3 regions of the Rhizobium fabae genome follow, and region 1 is predicted to be linked to each of the others. Evidence: predicted binding sites of a transcription regulator. Region 1 holds the regulator's gene; each other region holds the start of a gene.

The links. Region 1 encodes HrcA, which represses chaperone genes, less so after heat shock. Its sites were predicted from a motif close to GTTAGCACTCNCNNNNNGNGAGTGCTAAC; they were not measured.
Region 2: the regulator HrcA is predicted to act here: its motif matches at 3,994-4,022, upstream of groES (co-chaperone GroES).
Region 3: the regulator HrcA is predicted to act here: its motif matches at 3,333-3,361, upstream of groES (co-chaperone GroES).

The regions. Positions count from the first base shown of each region.
Region 1 is NZ_ML133649.1:318,969-324,877, reverse strand. Features, by position in the region: gene EFB14_RS12840 (VOC family protein) at 1-135, opposite strand, end outside; gene rph (ribonuclease PH) at 132-851, opposite strand; gene hrcA (heat-inducible transcriptional repressor HrcA) at 978-2,066, shown strand; gene grpE (nucleotide exchange factor GrpE) at 2,178-2,813, shown strand; gene EFB14_RS12820 (nucleoside hydrolase) at 2,851-3,795, opposite strand; gene EFB14_RS12815 (Hsp20 family protein) at 4,076-4,501, shown strand; gene EFB14_RS12810 (BQ00720 family protein) at 4,549-4,806, shown strand; gene trmB (tRNA (guanine(46)-N(7))-methyltransferase TrmB) at 4,973-5,674, opposite strand; gene metK (methionine adenosyltransferase) at 5,671-5,909, opposite strand, start outside.
Region 2 is NZ_ML133656.1:43,938-49,846, reverse strand. Features, by position in the region: gene EFB14_RS23450 (response regulator) at 317-694, shown strand; gene EFB14_RS23445 (hypothetical protein) at 1,176-1,607, shown strand; gene EFB14_RS23440 (Nramp family divalent metal transporter) at 1,604-2,824, shown strand; gene EFB14_RS23435 (hypothetical protein) at 2,821-3,183, shown strand; gene EFB14_RS23430 (hypothetical protein) at 3,185-3,493, shown strand; gene EFB14_RS23425 (usg protein) at 3,620-3,892, opposite strand; gene groES (co-chaperone GroES) at 4,172-4,486, shown strand; gene groL (chaperonin GroEL) at 4,533-5,909, shown strand, end outside.
Region 3 is NZ_ML133662.1:84,827-90,735, reverse strand. Features, by position in the region: gene ileS (isoleucine--tRNA ligase) at 1-948, opposite strand, end outside; gene EFB14_RS29290 (bifunctional riboflavin kinase/FAD synthetase) at 1,237-2,220, opposite strand; gene EFB14_RS29285 (TIGR01459 family HAD-type hydrolase) at 2,235-3,083, opposite strand; gene groES (co-chaperone GroES) at 3,419-3,715, shown strand; gene groL (chaperonin GroEL) at 3,787-5,424, shown strand.

The sequences.
Region 1 (5,909 bases):
GCGGAAGAAAACATGCCGGTTGCCGGCGCGCGTGATCTTTTCGAGCCCGAGAACGTTTTCGTAGAACGTCTCGGCCTCATCGAGATTCCGCGCATAGAGCGCCGTTTCCAACATGCCTTCCAGCATGGGCTTCATCCCGTGACGGCCTCTTTCTGCAGGGCGACGAGTTCGCCGATGCCGTTCTTGGCAAGATGCATCAGCGAGGTGAATTCTTCTTCGCTGAATGGCGTGCCTTCCGCCGTACCCTGGATCTCGACGATCCCGCCAGCGCCGGTCATTACGAAGTTCGCATCAGTCTCGGCCGAGGAATCCTCGAGATAGTCGAGATCGATCACCGGCTGGCTGGCGAAGATGCCGCAGGAGATGGCGGCGACATGATCCTTCAGGACCCGGTCGACCTTGATCATATTGCGGCTTTCCATCCATTTCAGGCAGTCGTAAAGCGCGATCCAGCCGCCGGTGATCGAGGCCGTTCGCGTGCCGCCATCGGCCTGGATGACGTCACAATCGAGCGTGATCTGCCGTTCGCCGAGCGCCTGCAGATCGACGACAGCGCGGAGCGACCGGCCGATCAGCCGCTGGATTTCCTGGGTGCGGCCGCCCTGCTTGCCGGCTGCGGCTTCGCGCTTCATCCGCTCGCCGGTCGCCCGCGGCAGCATGCCGTATTCGGCCGTGACCCAGCCCTTGCCGGTATTCCGCAGCCACGGCGGCGTCTTTTCTTCGAGGCTTGCCGTGCAGAGCACATGCGTATCGCCGAATTTCACCAGGCAGGAGCCTTCCGCATGCTTGGAAAAGTTGCGCTCGAACGAGACCTTGCGCATCTGGTCGGTTTTTCTGCCTGAAGGCCGCATTACTATCTCCTGGAGTTGCTGGACCGCTTCTACGATTGGCCGCGCCCATTTGCAAATTCCCTTTTGCCACGGGTGCGAGTTTGACTATATTTTGAAAAGCATCATCAGCGTGGGTTCGGGAAGTTCATGGGCATCAGGTCGACGTCGGTTTCGGATGCCGTTGCTGCGCTGGATGAGCGATCCAGGGAGATTTTTCGCCGCATCGTCGAAGGTTATCTCGAAAGCGGCGAACCGCTCGGCTCGCGCAATCTGTCACGCCTTCTGCCGATGTCGCTCTCGCCAGCCTCCGTGCGCAACGTCATGAGCGATCTCGAAGAGCTCGGCCTGATCTATTCCCCGCATGTCAGCGCCGGCCGGCTGCCGACCCAGATAGGCCTGCGCTTCTTCGTCGATGCCTTCATGCAGATCGGCGATCTCTCGGCCGAGGAGCGTGCCAATATCGATCGCCAGGTGCGGGCCGAAAGCGGCGGCAATCCTGTTGAATCGATGATGAACGAAGCCAGTCGCATGCTGTCGGGCATCTCGCGCGGCGCGGGCCTCGTCATCACCTCGAAAAGCGATCCGGTGCTGAAACATGTCGAGTTCATCCGCCTCGAACCGACCAAGGCGCTGGCCGTGCTCGTCGGCGATCACGATCAGGTGGAAAATCGTATCATCGAGCTGCCGGCGGGCGTCACTTCCTCGCAGCTGGCGGAGGCGGCGAATTTCCTCAATGCCCATATGTCCGGCCAGACCCTGCCGGAGCTCCGCAAGCAATTGAGCCGGCTGAAGGACGACGTCCGCCACGAGCTCGATGCGCTGTCGCGCGATCTCGTCGAACGCGGCATCGCCGTGTGGGCCGGCAGCCCGGACGAGGGCAAGCCCGCTCAACTGATCATCCGCGGCCGCGCCAACCTGCTGGAAGGCCTTGCCGGCGCCGAGGATCTGGACCGGCTGCGCCTGCTGTTCGACGACCTTGAGAAGAAGGACAGTCTGATAGAGATCCTTAACCTGGCTGAGAGCGGTTCGGGCGTGCGCATCTTCATCGGCTCGGAAAACAAGCTCTTCTCGCTTTCCGGCTCATCGCTCATCGTTGCACCCTATCGTGACGAGGACGATCGGATCGTCGGCGCCGTCGGCGTCATCGGCCCGACGCGGCTCAATTATTCCCGCATCGTGCCCATGGTGGATTACACCGCCCAGCTCGTTTCCCGCCTTTCGCGCAATCCGCTGTGACCCCGCCGTTGTTAAAGACGCGGAATTTTCGGTTCTTTGTCACGCAGACTTGATTTTTTTCGGTCAAACCTCGATATCGGGCGCATCTGAAGACACCAACCGGAGACCGTCATGACCGATGAAACGACGAAAAACGGACCTGACGCAACTGCGGCCGACGCCGCAGCCGACGCCGCCGCCAACGTCGAGACTGATACTGCCGAGCGTGGGGAGGCGAGCCAGCCGGATCCGCTCGAGCTTCTGAAAGCCGAGAATTCCGAGCTGCGCGACCGCTATCTGCGCCTGGCCGCCGAGATGGACAATCTGCGCCGCCGGACCGAGCGGGAGGTGAAGGACGCCAAATCCTATTCCGTCGCCGGTTTCGCGCGCGATATGCTCGCCGTGTCGGACAATCTGCGCCGCGCCCTCGATGCCATCCCGCCCGAGGTCAAGGCCGCGGCTGATGCCGGCCTCACCACACTGATCGAGGGCGTCGAGATGACCGAGCGCGCCATGCTCTCGGCCCTTGAGCGCCATGGCGTCCGCAAGCTGGAGCCGGTCGGCCAGAAGTTCGATCCGAACTTCCACCAGGCAATGTTCGAAGTGCCGAACCCCGAGGTGCCGAGCAATACGGTCGTCCAGGTCGTGCAGGCAGGCTTCACCATCGGCGAACGCGTGCTGCGTCCTGCCATGGTCGGCGTCGCCAAGGGTGGCCCGAAGCCGGTCGAAGCCGAAGCCAATTCCGTCTTCGACGAGAAGGACGCCTGAGACCGCTTCCTCCCTTGAAGGGGAGGAAGCCGAAAGGTCAGATGCGGGCGAAGCGTTCGATCAGGAGATCGAAGAAGCCGTCCGCATCAACGAAGCGCATGACTTTCGCATTGCGCTTGCGCTCGGTCACATGCCACCAGTCGACGACGGTCATGCCGACGGTAAGCTCGGACCGGATCTCGATTTCGACATTGCAGTCCCGGCCCTTGAAAAGCTCCGGCTTCAGCAGATAGGCGACGACAGTCGGGTCGTGCAGCGGGCCGCCGTCGGAACCGTATTTCTCGATATCGAAGCGCTCGAAGAATTCCAGCATCTCGACCATCGCCTTAGCCGGCGCCGTGCCGATCTCGGCCATGCGCTTCACCCGGTCCTTGCGGGTCAGCAACTGATGCGTCACGTCGAGCGGCATCATCACGATCGGAACGCCCGAGCGGAAGACGATGTCGGCGGCCTCCGGGTCGACATAGATGTTGAATTCGGCTGCCGGCGTGATGTTGCCGCCCTCGAAGAAGCCACCGCCCATCATCACCAGCTCGCGGATGCGAGGGATGATGTCGGGCGCCTTCTGGAAGGCCATGCCGACATTGGTGAGCGGCCCGAGCGTGCAGAGCGTCACCGCGCCTTCCGGTTCGCGCCGCAGCGTTTCGATGATGAAGTCGACGGAATGGCCGGGCTGCAGCGCCATTGTCGGCTCGTCAAGCTCCGGGCCGTCGAGGCCGGTCTTGCCGTGCACATGTTCGGCGGTCACCAGCTTGCGGGCGATCGGCCTGTCGGCGCCGGCGAAAACCTTTGTCTCCGGCCGGCCGCAGAGTTCGCAGATGATGCGCGCATTGCGGCTGGTGAGCGAAAGCGGCACATTGCCGGCAACCGTCGTGATCCCCAACACCTCAAGCTCGTCCGGGCTGCCGAAGGCAAGCATGATGGCGGCCGCGTCGTCCTGGCCGGGATCCGTGTCGATGATGATCTTTCTTGCGCTTGCCATTCCGATCGTTCCATCCTCGTGGGTGCGCACTGTCTCGCCATGCACCATTTTCTTCATCTTCCGTTGCAAATCAGCACATTCCGCGCCGGCACGTTTTGATGCGAGGCAGCAGGCGCTTTGTCAAGCAAGGAGGAGGGCGCCGGGTTACCTTAAATCAAGGAGGCGACGCCAGCCGCTCGCCTGTGCCTTGCAGGGGCGGGGTCCTGTCCCCATATTAGCATCATCCGGATGCTGCCTGTGAGGTCCGGGATGGTCGCTTGCATCAAGGACTTGAAAAGAGATGAGCCGCATTACCCCTTTCGCCAGCCCGCTGCTTCTGGGCTTCGACGCCATGGAAAAGACGCTGGAGCGCATTTCCAAGGCAAGTGATGGATATCCACCCTACAATATCGAGCGCATCGCCGCCGATAGCGGCGCGCCGGAGCGCTTGCGCATCACCCTTGCCGTCGCCGGTTTCAGCGAGGAAGAACTCGATGTTTCCATTGAGGAGAACCAGCTTCTGATCCGCGGCCGCCAGGTGGAACAGGGCGAGCGGGACTATCTTTATCGCGGCATTGCCGCCCGCCAATTCCAGCGGACCTTCGTTCTTGCCGATGGCATGCAAGTGCTTGGCGCCGGCCTGAAGAACGGTCTGCTCTCCGTCGATCTAATTCGTCCGGAACCCGCCCGCATGGTCAAGAAAATTAACATTTCGGTCTCACAGTAGCACAACGGTTTGTCGAACCGTTGGTCCCTTCTCCCGGAGGAACAGGAATGTTGATGAAAGAAGCCACGTCTCACTTGACCAAATCCGAGCTTGCCCACATCGGCAACGGCGAGGTCGCCTATATCAGAAAGATGCGGACCGAAGAGGTCGCCAAGTGCTTTCCGGAGGCGCCGGATATCGATCCGAACGTTGATCTCTGGGCACTCTTTGGCGCCGACGGCACGCCGATCCTCTTGACGGACAACCGCTCCAGCACGTTCTTCAAGGCTGCTGAGGACGAATTGAAGACGGTCAGCCTGCACTGACCGTCACATAGCGTCTGCTGCGTTTCGCCGCTCTTCCGGTGCACGGATGCTTTCGATTTTGCTGCGGTCGGGACTAATGTCCCGACATTGCGCGCAGCCTCCCTTTACAGGGCAGCGCGTCTCTCAGCCGGCCGAGGATGTCGTGCCGGCCCACTGCCTCCGGGGCTCAGATCTTCCTGAACGTCAGATATGCCGAAGACCGGCCCTCGCGCCGAGCCTTGGCTTCGTAGCGGGTGCTCGGCCAGCCTTCATAGGGCGTCAGCCAGTCTGCCGCATTTTCGGCGATCCAGTCGAAGCCGCCATGGTCGCGGCACTTGATCAGCGTCCAGTTCACATAGGTGTCGATGTCGGAGGCGAAGCAGAAAAGTCCGCCCGGCTTCAGCACGCGGTGAAAGCGGTCGAGATTGGTTTTCGAGACGAAGCGCCGCTTCCAGTGCCTCCGCTTTGGCCACGGATCTGGATAGAGCAGGTCGATCTGATCGAACGAGGCGTCCGGCAGCCAGTCGAGCAGTTGCGTGGCGTCGTCGTTGTAGACGCGGATATTGTGCGCGCCCGTCTCACGGATGCGCGACAGCAGCTTCTGCATTGAATTGACGAAGGGCTCGACGCCGATGAAGCCGGTCGAAGGCCTTTCCAGGGCGCGGTGGATCAGGTGCTCGCCACCGCCAAAACCGATTTCCAGCCGCAATGTTTCGACGGGAACCGGGAAGAGCGATTTCGGCGGCTCCTGGGGAGCCGCCGAGAGATCGATGAGGAATGCCGGCAGCAGGCTGTTCAGCGTTTCGGCCTGTTGTTCGCGCAGGGCTTTTCCCTTGCGGCGACCGAAGAAAGCTTCGGTCGCCCGGCCCCGGCGTTCCATATCCGTCATGCAGCAGCCTTGGTCTTGACGGCTTCCTTGAGTGCCTTCACGAGGTCCGTGCGCTCCCAGGAGAACGAGCCGTCGCGGCCGGCCTTGCGGCCGAAATGGCCGTAAGCCGAGGTCTTGGCGTAGATCGGCTTGTTGAGGTCGAGGTGGCGGCGGATGCCCGACGGCGACAGATCCATGTTCTGGCGGATCGCAGCTTCGACCTGGTCTTCCGAAACACCCTTGCCGGTGCCGTGCA
Region 2 (5,909 bases), on a different contig from region 1:
AGACCTTCTGGAGGGCAAGCCGAACCGCGAGACACGGGTCGCTTCGTAATATGCGCCGATATTGTACTTCCGATCGGGTATCGCGGAAGCCGCGGATTTGCGGCCCGCGATGGAGGCAATACTTTCGTAGAAGAGGTGGAATGTCAGTCGCACGCAGCGGGCGCGCGACCCCGGCGAGGCATCCGGATCTCGGACGTTAGTTGGGGGTGCTTGAGACTCAAGTCCTACACCTGGAACCGCTTGTGGTGATGAGTGTTTTCGATTAGCGACGCCAGAAGGCGCCGCGCTGATTTTGTAGCCGACCGGGAGACGAAACATGCGCCTGCTCATCGTCGAGGACGAACCGGGAATCGCACTGATGATGGAGGACGTCGCGATCGACGCCGGATTCGAAATCGCTGGCATCGCGGGGAACATCTCAGAGGCTCTGGAGCTCGGCTCTGTAGCGGACATCGCCATCATCGACGTCCGGCTTGGGGACGGACTCACCGGGCCATCCATTGCCCGCGCCCTCTTTTCGGGATTCGGACTTGGGGTGGTCTATTTCACCGTGAACCCCGGCCTTATCGAGAATCCGGAGGCTGTCGTCACCAAGCCGGCGAGTCCCGAAGGAATCGTGGACGCGTTGTCCATGGCAGCCCAGAACGCTCGCGCAAGAACGCATCGCGTCGCGAGCGGCCCCACCTTTCACTGAATGCTTGAGGCACTCGGCTTCCTCCCCAACAAGCCATTGCGACACTATTCCTATTGTCGGTCAGGAGGTGGCAAATGCCCAGTCCACAACGTATGAAGCGGCTGCCCTCGAATTTTTCAGCGACGGCTACTGTGGGCTCGGGAACTCCCACCCTAATCGGGACCATGTCGATTGTGGTTGGGCACGCCTGAACGCTCCGGCATTAAGCTCCGTCCAATAGCGGCCAGCTCCCAATAAAGCGAACGGGACCACCCTCACCGGAGGCCTCGCGCGCGTTCGAGCGCTGCAACCGCCGCACACCGAGACGCGGTTCTAACCTGCAATTGATGTTTAGAGAGCCCTGCGCTGAAGCGGGCGTCGAACGGGCAGAGAAGCCCACTTTTTCGACCAGCAAGGACCTCGTGCCGCTTCGGTCCTTTGGAACATGCTGACTGGACCTGCGTTTTATGACGAAGGCAATAAACCGCTGTGCGGAACTCACATGGACCATCGGAATGTCTCGAAAATCCGCGTCAGTGTTCTTTGCTTGGCCGCAGCCCTGGCAGGCTGCTCTTCTTCCGAGTCTGATCAGGTTAGCGTGCAGTCGAAATTGATTTCTTCCTGCTCGAATTCGGCTCGCATGGCGCTGGAAGGCTGGCACTTGAACCAATTGCCGGAAGCGTACGTACGGCAAACCTTGCAGTCGATGCAGGGCAATGTCGAAAGAGCAGCTTCTGAAATCGAAGCCCTCCGCGACGTTGACACGGCGCAGCGCGGAATGCTGGCTAGGTCGGTCACCGACATTGTCAATTTACTCAGACAAGCGCAGAGCCAGGTTGCGCATGGAGATCACGATACCGTACAAACGACGCTGCACCTCAAAGATGCGATCGAGGGTCTCAGCCTGACTTCGGGTGTGAAACGCTCCACATGAAAAAGATGTTGGAAATATCGCTGGGAATAGTGACGAGTGTCGGCGGCTTTCTTGAAATCGGATCGCTGGCGACGGCTGCCCAAGCTGGATCGGCCTTCGGCCTTCAACTCATCTGGGCGATCATACTCGGCACTGTCTGCATCATTTTCCTTGTTGAGATGGCTGGCCGTTTTGCCGCGGTAAGTGGCCACACGATTTCGGACGGCATCCGTGAACGGTTCGGGTTCAACTTCTTCTTGCTGCCTTTTCTCTCGACCCTGTTGCTCAATTTAATGGTTCTCGCAGCTGAAATTGGAGGCGCCGCTATTGCGCTGGAGCTTGCCACAGGCATTGCCTTTCAGTGGTGGGCACCGGCCGTTGCGTTCCTTGCCTGGTTGTTGCTCTGGAAGGGCACTTTTGGTTTCATCGAGAAAGGCGTTTCCATCCTCGGTTTGGTGACGCTCTGTTTCGTCGTTGCAGCAGTATTGCTAAAACCTGATTTGAAGTCGGTGGCCGCCGGGGCTTTGCCAAGCATGCCAAAGCACGATTATGCCAGCTACTGGTTTATGGTCGTCAGCATTCTCGGCGCCTCGATATCGCCATACCTATTCTTGTTCTATTCGTCTGGCGCCGTCGAAGATCAATGGGACGAAACGTACCTAGGCACCAATCGCGCCATTGCAGGACTGGGAATGAGCTTTGGCGGCACGATATCGATCGCCGTGTTAATTGTGGCGGCCCTCGTGCTGGCTCCCAACGGGGTGGTCCAAGTCACACATTACCATCAGTTGCCGACAATGCTCGTCCCCGTGTTTGGTCGCTGGGGATACTGGCTGTTTGTTGCTTCCTTGGGTATCGCCTGTTTCGGCGCGATCCTCGAGCTTGGGTTACAGCAGGCCTATCTGGTAGCTCAGGGACTGGGTTGGAACTGGGGCGAAGATCGCAAACCAAGCGAAGACCCAGGATTTAGCGCCGCCTATACGCTGGCCCTTTTGTTTGCGGCCATTCCGATCGTCTCTGGTTTCGATCCCCTAAATCTGACGATCCTGTCCATGGCTTTGACCGCAGCAACACTTCCGCTAACAGTTATCCCGTTTCTATTCCTGATGAATGACGAGCGATATGTTGGAAAACATGGGAACGGACTCATCTCCAATTTTGCAGTCGTCTCGATCATCCTGCTGGGCTCTATCTTGGCGATTGTGAGCATCCCGCTTGAGCTACTTGGAGGCACATGATGGATTTGCTGCGTGATGTTCTCGACAAGCAATTGGTCGACCGACATGGCGTCAAGATGGGCAAGGTCGACGGCATCGTCGCCGAACTTCGGCGAGACGGCCCGCCCCGCGTGGTCGCAATAGAGGTCGGCGCCATTGTCATGGCCCGTCGATTTGGCCAACGGCCACAGCAATGGACAACTTGGCTCGCATCCAAACTTGGCGGAGAGGTACACTCAAGACCCCATCGCGTGGCATGGAGCACCGTCCGCGACGTTGGCGTTGACCTTAAGTTGGACGTGGCCGTGAGCGATACCGCAATTTTTGATTGGCAAGATTGGTTACGAGACAGGGTGGTGAGCAAAATTCCTGGAGCATGAGATGGATGAGATCAATATCGAATTGTTGGTGGGTCGGGCCGTCTTATCGAGGGAAGGAAAAACAATTGGTCATATTGAGGAGGTACGGGCGGAGCAGGAAGGACCAGATCTTGTCATAACCGAATTCCATGTCGGCTTGTATGCAACCATGGAGCGAATGTCAGCATCGCCGATAGGCGCACATGTCCTGGGTCTTTTCCGCCTGCGCCGCAGACATCGCGGCTATCGCATACGCTGGAATCAAATCGAACTCGGCAAGAGCGAGCTAAAGCTGCTTTGCGACGAGAAGGAACTTGCTTCGCTCGGCTGAAGTCGTTGCCGCAATCAGCTCTGCTCTTAGGCTCGGTGCCGGGCGGTGCGGTTAAATCCGCCGTCGCTTGTCGACGCTTCGCCACTCAATTCGATTTTTGCAAACGAAAAATCCAAATTTTAAGTCTCAGTGCAGCTTGAACTCGCCTTCGACGCGGCGCCATTCGTTGGGTCCGATCAGGCGCTGATGCGTATAGCGGACGGAATGCAGCGGCCCGTCAAGGTTGGCCTGCCAGTAGTTGAGGAACCTCTGCATCTCGGGGAAATCGGGAGCCAGGTCGTAATCCTGCCAGATATAAGTCTGAAGGACGGATTCGAAATCGGGAATGCGGTAGAGGATATGCGCGGTGGTGAGACCATAGCCATTGAGTTGGCGTTCAAGATCCGATGAAAATTGCATGCTTCATCTCCGTTTCACGACATTGCGAATGTGGCGCAAAATTTTGCGGCCATCAACAGGTTTTCAACGAAGAACGACAGTTTATTGTTCCTTTCCAGCATGTTAGCAGCCGATCAATACGAGTGCTAATTTTTTCGTGCTGACCTCTTGAAATCGAAAAACCGGCAAACCAGATCATTTTGCGCAAAACGCTCGACTGAGGTTTTGCACCTGCCCGGACTGGTCATCCGGTCCGGCCAGGGGAACAACGTCATCATTGTTTGTCCATCGGAGGAAAACATGTCGTTCCGACCGCTTCATGATCGCATTCTTGTCCGCCGGGTTGAGTCCGAAGAGAAAACGAAGGGTGGAATCATCATTCCCGATACCGCCAAGGAAAAACCGCAGGAAGGCGAGGTTATCGCCGTCGGACCCGGCGCGCGCAACGATGCCGGCCAGGTCCAGGCGCTCGACGTCAAGGCGGGCGATCGCATCTTGTTCGGCAAATGGTCCGGCACCGAGATCAAGATCAACGGCGAGGACCTGCTGATCATGAAAGAAAGCGATGTCATGGGCATCATCGAAGCCCCGGCAGAGCAGAAGCAGGCCGCCTGAAGGCCGACCCATCCGTAAATTAGCTGCCTATTGAGGAGTTAAAGAAATGGCTGCGAAAGAAGTCAAGTTTCATACCGATGCCCGTGAACGCATGCTGCGTGGGGTCGATGTGCTTGCCAATGCTGTGAAGGTGACGCTTGGCCCGAAGGGGCGCAATGTGGTGATCGACAAATCCTTCGGCGCACCGCGCATAACCAAGGACGGCGTTTCGGTCGCCAAGGAAATCGAACTCGAAGACAAGTTCGAAAACATGGGCGCCCAGATGCTGCGCGAGGTGGCATCGAAAACCAACGATCTCGCCGGCGACGGCACAACGACCGCGACCGTGCTTGCCCAGGCAATCGTCAAGGAAGGCGCCAAGGCGGTGGCCTCGGGCCTGAACCCGATGGACCTGAAGCGCGGCATCGACCTTGCTGTCGACGCCGTGGTCAAGGAACTGAAGACCAACGCGCGCAAGATCTCCAATAATTCGGAGATCGCCCAGGTCGGCACGATTTCGGCCAACGGCGACGAAGAGATCGGTCGTTATCTTGCCGAGGCAATGGAAAAGGTCGGCAACGAGGGCGTCATCACCGTCGAGGAAGCCAAGACGGCCGAAACCGAACTCGAAGTCGTCGAAGGCATGCAGTTCGACCGTGGCTATCTCAGCCCTTACTTCGTCACCAATGCCGAGAAGATGCGCGTCGAGTTCGAAGATCCTTACATCCTCATCCACGAGAAGAAGCTTTCGAACCTGCAATCGCTGCTGCCGGTTCTCGAAGCCGTCGTCCAGTCCGGCAAGCCTTTGCTTATCATTGCTGAGGACGTCGAAGGCGAGGCCCTTGCCACCCTCGTCGTCAACAAGCTGCGCGGTGGTCTGAAGATTGCTGCCGTCAAGGCCCCGGGCTTCGGTGACCGCCGCAAGGCCATGCTGGAAGACCTCGCCATCCTGACAGGCGGCACTGTCATTTCCGAAGACCTCGGCATCAAGCTTGAAAACGTCACGCTCAATATGCTTGGCCGGGCCAAGAAGGTGGCGATCGAGAAGGAAAATACCACGATCATCGATGGCGTCGGTTCCAAGACCGAGATCGACGGCCGCGTTGCGCAGATCCGCGCGCAGATCGAAGAAACCACCTCTGACTACGACCGCGAGAAGCTGCAGGAGCGCCTTGCCAAGCTCGCCGGCGGCGTTGCCGTCATCCGCGTCGGCGGCTCGACGGAAGTCGAAGTCAAGGAAAAGAAGGACCGCGTCGACGACGCGTTGCATGCAACCCGCGCGGCCGTCGAGGAAGGCATTCTGCCAGGCGGCGGTGTGGCGTTGCTGCGGGCCGTCAAGGCGCTCGACAATCTGAATACGGCCAACCAGGACCAACGTGTCGGCGTCGAGATCGTGCGTCGCGCGATCGAGGCACCTGTGCGTCAAATCGCCGAAAATGCCGGC
Region 3 (5,909 bases), on a different contig from region 1:
GGCGAGATCGGCAGTCGTGACGTCGGCGAGACGCTTGTACTGCAGCTTTGCCTTGGCGAAGGATTCCTCAGCCAGCTTGTCGGCGAAGATCAGTTTCTCGCCCGGGCGCGGTCCAAAATCGTTCTCGGCGGCCGTTACTTCGTAAAGGCCGTAAGCAACGCGCGACGAGTAGGCGATCGCCCGGTTTCCGGGGATCGTCCAGGGTGTGGTGGTCCAGATGACGACGAAGGCATCCTTGACGCCATCGGAGCCCTTCGCGACCGGGAACTTCACCCAGATCGTGTCGCTCTCATAGTCATGATACTCGACTTCGGCTTCCGCGAGCGCCGTACGCTCGACGACCGACCACATGATCGGCTTGGAGCCGCGGTAGAGCTGGCCGCTCCCGGCGATCTTGAGGAGTTCTCCGGCGATGCGGCTTTCCGCGTGGAAGTTCATCGTCAGGTACGGATTTTCGAAATCGCCGACGATGCCGAGACGCTGGAACTCACCGCCCTGGATGGCGATCCACTTTTCGGCATAGGCGCGGCACTCGCGGCGGAATTCGATCATTGCCGACGGCTCGGTCAGGTCAGGCTTGGCCTTGCCCTTGGCGCGATAATTCTCTTCCTCGATCTTCCATTCGATCGGCAGGCCGTGGCAATCCCAGCCCGGCACATAATTGGCGTCGTAGCCGCGCATCTGGAACGAACGGTTGATGACGTCCTTGAGGATCTTGTTCAGCGCGTGGCCGATATGGATGTTGCCGTTGGCATAGGGAGGGCCGTCGTGCAGGACGAATTTTTCGCGGCCGGCGGCAGAAGCGCGCAGCTTCTTGTAGAGATCCATCTGCTGCCAGCGGGCAACGAGTTCCGGCTCCTTCTGCGGCAGGCCGGCACGCATCGGGAAATCCGTTTCAGGCAAGTAGAGGGTCTTCGAGTAGTCGATCTTTTCGGCTGTGTCGGTCATATGTGACAATCGTTTCTGGCGGCCCAGGAAGGGGCGCAACGGACATGAAAATAGGTGGCGGCGGAAGCGCCTGCTCGCAAGCGCCGAAAACCCGGACCTCCCGGCCGCTTAGCGCGCGCGGAAGGCCGGGCCGATAATTCGTATCGTGGTCGCCAGCCGAAATTTCGTCATAGCGCCGGTTCATAGGCGTTTTTGCCGGGAAAAGGAAGAGCAGAAATTACCTGCATGCGATCCTGCGGCACGGCCGAATTCGGCTTGCGCCGGAGAAAATCCGAGCTGGTGGCAAACTCAGGAAAAGCACAGTTTCCGATCGAGCTCGCCAAGCGGTGCCACGCCCGCCAGCAGTGCCCTCGCCTCCTCCTCGTCGCGCTTGATCTGGGCGACGAGCGCTTCCAAGCCGTCGAATTTCAGCTCGGGTCTGAGATAGCCGAAGAATGAGACCGAGCAGAGCTGACCGTAGAGATCGCCGCTAAAGTCGAACAGATAGGTTTCCAACAATGGTGCACCGTTTTCCGTGACTGTCGGGCGGCGGCCGTAGCTTGCGACGGCATCGTAGAGCGTTCCGTCCTGAAGGCGGAAGCGGACGGCGTAGATGCCCGCTGCAAGTTCGGCCTCGGGCGGCAGGCGCATGTTGGCCGTGGGAAAACCGAGCTGCCGGCCGAGCTTTTCTCCGTCGATCACCTCGGCTTCGACAGTATAGCGGTATCCCAGCATGCCGGCGACTTCGCTGACGCTGCCCTCCTTCAGGAGCGCGCGGATGTGGCTCGAAGAGACGACGTCGGCGTTTTCGTCGCGGAAGGCATCGATCAGGGTGACGCCGAAGCCGTAGGTCTGGCCGGCATTCATGAGGAAGGCAGGCCCGCCCTCGCGGCCGCGGCCAAAATGGAAATCGAAGCCGGTGACGACTTCGGAGGCGCCCAGCCAATCCTTCAGGATCGAATGGATGAAATCATCGGCCGAGCGCTGCGAGAACTCATAGTCGAAGGGATATTCGATGACGGCGCTGAAACCCAGCGTTTCCAGAATGCGGGCCTTCAGCGGCGCAGGCGTCAGTCGGAAGACCGGCGTCTGCGGCCGGAAGACCGTGCGCGGATGCGGCTCGAAGGTGAGCACCAGGGCGGGGATGCCGCGCGCTTGGGAAATTTCCAGCGCGCGATTCAGCACCGACTGGTGGCCTCGATGCACACCGTCGAAATTGCCGATGGCAATCACACCGCCTCTGAGATGGGCGGGCAAAGGATCCCGGGTTTCATTGCGATGGAAGACGGTCATCGTCTGGCTTCTCTTCATGCAAGGCGTGGCATCCACCACCTCGGCGCCGCCTTTTCCCGTTCGAGATAGGCGTTGAGGATCGCCTCGTCGGTCTTGCCGTTGAGGGTGTATTCTTTAGCGTGGATACCGCCGCTGATGTAGAGGAGGTCGAGGCCGTAATTCAAGGCCCCGCGCACATCGGTCGGCATGCCGTCGCCGATTGCCAGCACACGATCGATCGGGAAATCGCCGCGAAGCTCGCGGGCCGCCGAAAGCGTCGCCTCGTAGATCGGCCGGTGCGGCTTGCCGGCAATACGCGTCCTGCCGCCGAGCTGCTCGTAATAGGCGGCCATGGCGCCGGCGCAGGGGATGATGCGGTGCCCGCGCTCGACGACCAGGTCCGGATTGGCGCAGATCATCGGCACTTCACGCGCTTTGAAATCCAGAAGCATGTCGGTGTAATCCTCCGGCTTCTCGGTCTCGTCATCGAAAAATCCGGTGCAAACGAGCGATTGCGCCTCGCCTGCCGGCCGGCGGTCGACGCCAATGCCTTCGAGAAGCGCGCTGTCGCGATCGGGGCCAAGCAAAAAGACCGTCTTCGGCCCTTCGGCGATCAGCCCGCGCGTCACGTCGCCAGAGGTGACGATCCTGTCATAGGCGCTGTCGGGAACGCCGATGTGGCGCAGCTGCGCGACCACCTGCCAGGAAAGGCGAGGCGAATTGGTGATGAGCACCACGGCAAGGCCGCTCTCTCTTGCGGCTTGAAGGGCTGCGGCTGCCTTCGGAAACGGATCGACCCCATTGTGAACGACACCCCAGACATCGCAGAGCACCACATCATAGTGACCTGATATCTCCGAGAAGTTTTCTATCCGCTTGGCCATTCCAATTTCCCGATTTGCTTCAGTCACCGGTGACATTGCAAAGGCGCAAGGCGATGGCAAGGCATTTTCTTCGCCGTGGCAACGCGAAATTCCTGAACGGCAATCAGACGAGCCCGGACGGTCAAGGGTCGCCCGCGTGGGGATTTCGGTCGGAATCTCCGAGAATTCTCCGGCCTCTTCACAATTCCGGCACAAAAATTCGTGATTGCTCTCATTGACTCCTTTCGGAGCCATCCCTAAATGCTCGGCGCTAGCACTCACCGCAAGGGAGTGCTAACATTTATCCATGTGGGCCACTCCGGTCCGCGAATGTCATTCGATCGAGGGATTAGACAATGGCAAGCACCAATTTCCGTCCGCTTCACGACCGCGTCGTCGTTCGTCGCGTCGAGTCCGAAGAGAAGACCAAAGGCGGCATCATCATTCCCGATACCGCCAAGGAAAAGCCCCAGGAAGGCGAAATCGTCGCCGTCGGCTCCGGCGCTCGTGACGAGTCCGGCAAGGTCGTCGCACTCGACGTCAAGGCTGGCGACCGCGTCCTCTTCGGCAAGTGGTCCGGCACCGAAGTCAAGATCAACGGCGAAGACCTTCTGATCATGAAGGAAGCCGACATCATGGGCATCATCGGCTGATCAGCCGATCCGCTTTCCCGAAATGACTGACGGGCTTTTGCCCGAACAAATCGAATTCAGGAGTCACAAACATGGCAGCTAAAGAAATCAAGTTTGGCCGCACCGCGCGCGAAAAGATGCTGCGCGGCGTCGACATTCTCGCCGATGCAGTCAAGGTAACGCTCGGCCCGAAGGGCCGTAACGTCATCATCGACAAGTCCTTCGGCGCTCCGCGCATCACCAAGGACGGCGTTTCGGTCGCCAAGGAAATCGAACTCGAAGACAAGTTCGAAAACATGGGCGCCCAGATGGTCCGCGAAGTCGCTTCGAAGACCAACGACATCGCCGGCGACGGCACGACGACCGCAACGGTTCTCGCCCAGGCGATCGTTCGCGAAGGTGCCAAGGCCGTTGCTGCCGGCATGAACCCGATGGACCTGAAGCGCGGCATCGATCTCGCCGTTGCCGAAGTCGTCAAGGATCTCCAGGCCAAGGCCAAGAAGATCAACACCTCGGAAGAAGTCGCCCAGGTCGGCACGATCTCCGCAAACGGCGAACGTCAGGTCGGTCTCGACATTGCCGAAGCCATGCAGAAGGTCGGCAACGAAGGCGTCATCACGGTTGAAGAAGCCAAGACCGCCGAAACCGAACTCGAAGTCGTCGAAGGCATGCAGTTCGACCGCGGCTACCTCAGCCCCTACTTCGTCACCAACCCGGAAAAGATGATCGCCGACCTCGAAGACGTCTTCATTCTCCTCCACGAGAAGAAGCTGTCGAACCTGCAGTCGATGCTGCCGGTTCTCGAAGCCGTCGTCCAGACCGGCAAGCCGCTCCTCATCATCGCTGAAGACGTCGAAGGCGAAGCTCTTGCGACGCTCGTCGTCAACAAGCTGCGCGGCGGCCTGAAGATTGCTGCCGTCAAGGCTCCCGGCTTCGGCGATCGCCGCAAGGCCATGCTCGAAGACATCGCGATCCTGACCGGCGGTACCGTTATCTCGGAAGACCTCGGCATCAAGCTCGAATCCGTCACGCTCGACATGCTCGGCCGTGCGAAGAAGGTTTCGATCTCCAAGGAAAACACCACGATCGTCGACGGTTCGGGCGCCAAGTCTGACATCGAAGGCCGTGTTGCCCAGATCAAGGCGCAGATCGAAGAGACCACCTCCGACTACGACCGCGAGAAGCTGCAGGAGCGCCTTGCCAAGCTCGCTGGCGGCGTTGCCGTCATCCGCGTCGGCGGCTCGACGGAAGTCGAAGTGAAGGAAAAGAAGGACCGCATCGACGACGCTCTCAACGCGACGCGCGCTGCCGTTCAGGAAGGCATCGTACCGGGCGGCGGCGTTGCCCTGCTGCGTTCTTCCGTCAAGATCACCTCCAAGGGTGTCAACGACGACCAGGAAGCCGGCATCAACATCGTTCGTCGCGCTCTGCAGGCTCCGGCTCGCCAGATCGCTGAAAACGCTGGCGACGAAGCTTCGATCGTCATCGGCAAGATCCTCGACAAGGATCAGGACAACTGGGGCTACAATGCCCAGACCGGCGAATATGGCGACATGATCGGCATGGGCATCATCGACCCGGTCAAGGTCGTTCGCACCGCCCTGCAGGATGCCGCTTCCGTTGCATCGCTGCTGATCACCACCGAAGCCATGATCGCCGAGCTGCCGAAGAAGGACGCTCCGGCTATGCCGGGCGGTATGGGCGGCATGGGCGGTATGGACATGATGTGATAGGCCAACGGCCTTTCACAACATCGTCCATGAAACCGCCCATCATCTAAGATGGTTCAGCGCGTCAAGCGCGCTGAACTGGCGGTATGGACATGATGTGATAGGCGAAAGCCTTCACTGATATCCTTTCCGGTCTCCGGAATTAGGAAGGGCGGCCCTCGGGTCGCCCTTTTCTTTTGCCCAAAACGATTCGACCTGTTGCGCACAATTTTTCGCAATCGGCGCCGGTTTCCGCCCGGGAAGCTTTCGCGAAGCTTGCGTCGCTGCGCATTCTTTGATCTGCAGAAATAGGCGGGAGACCCTAGCATAGGAGCGAAATTTCTATCGTTGCAGGGTGTGGAAACGTTTTCAAAGCACGAAAAGACGGTTTTTCGGCCTCTATTTTCGTGAGGTAGCCGGAGCATACCGACATCCCAGAGGAATAATGCTGGCCCGAACGCCCCTTAGAAAGCCGTTGCCGTTTGTCAAAAAGCCCCTATAAATCC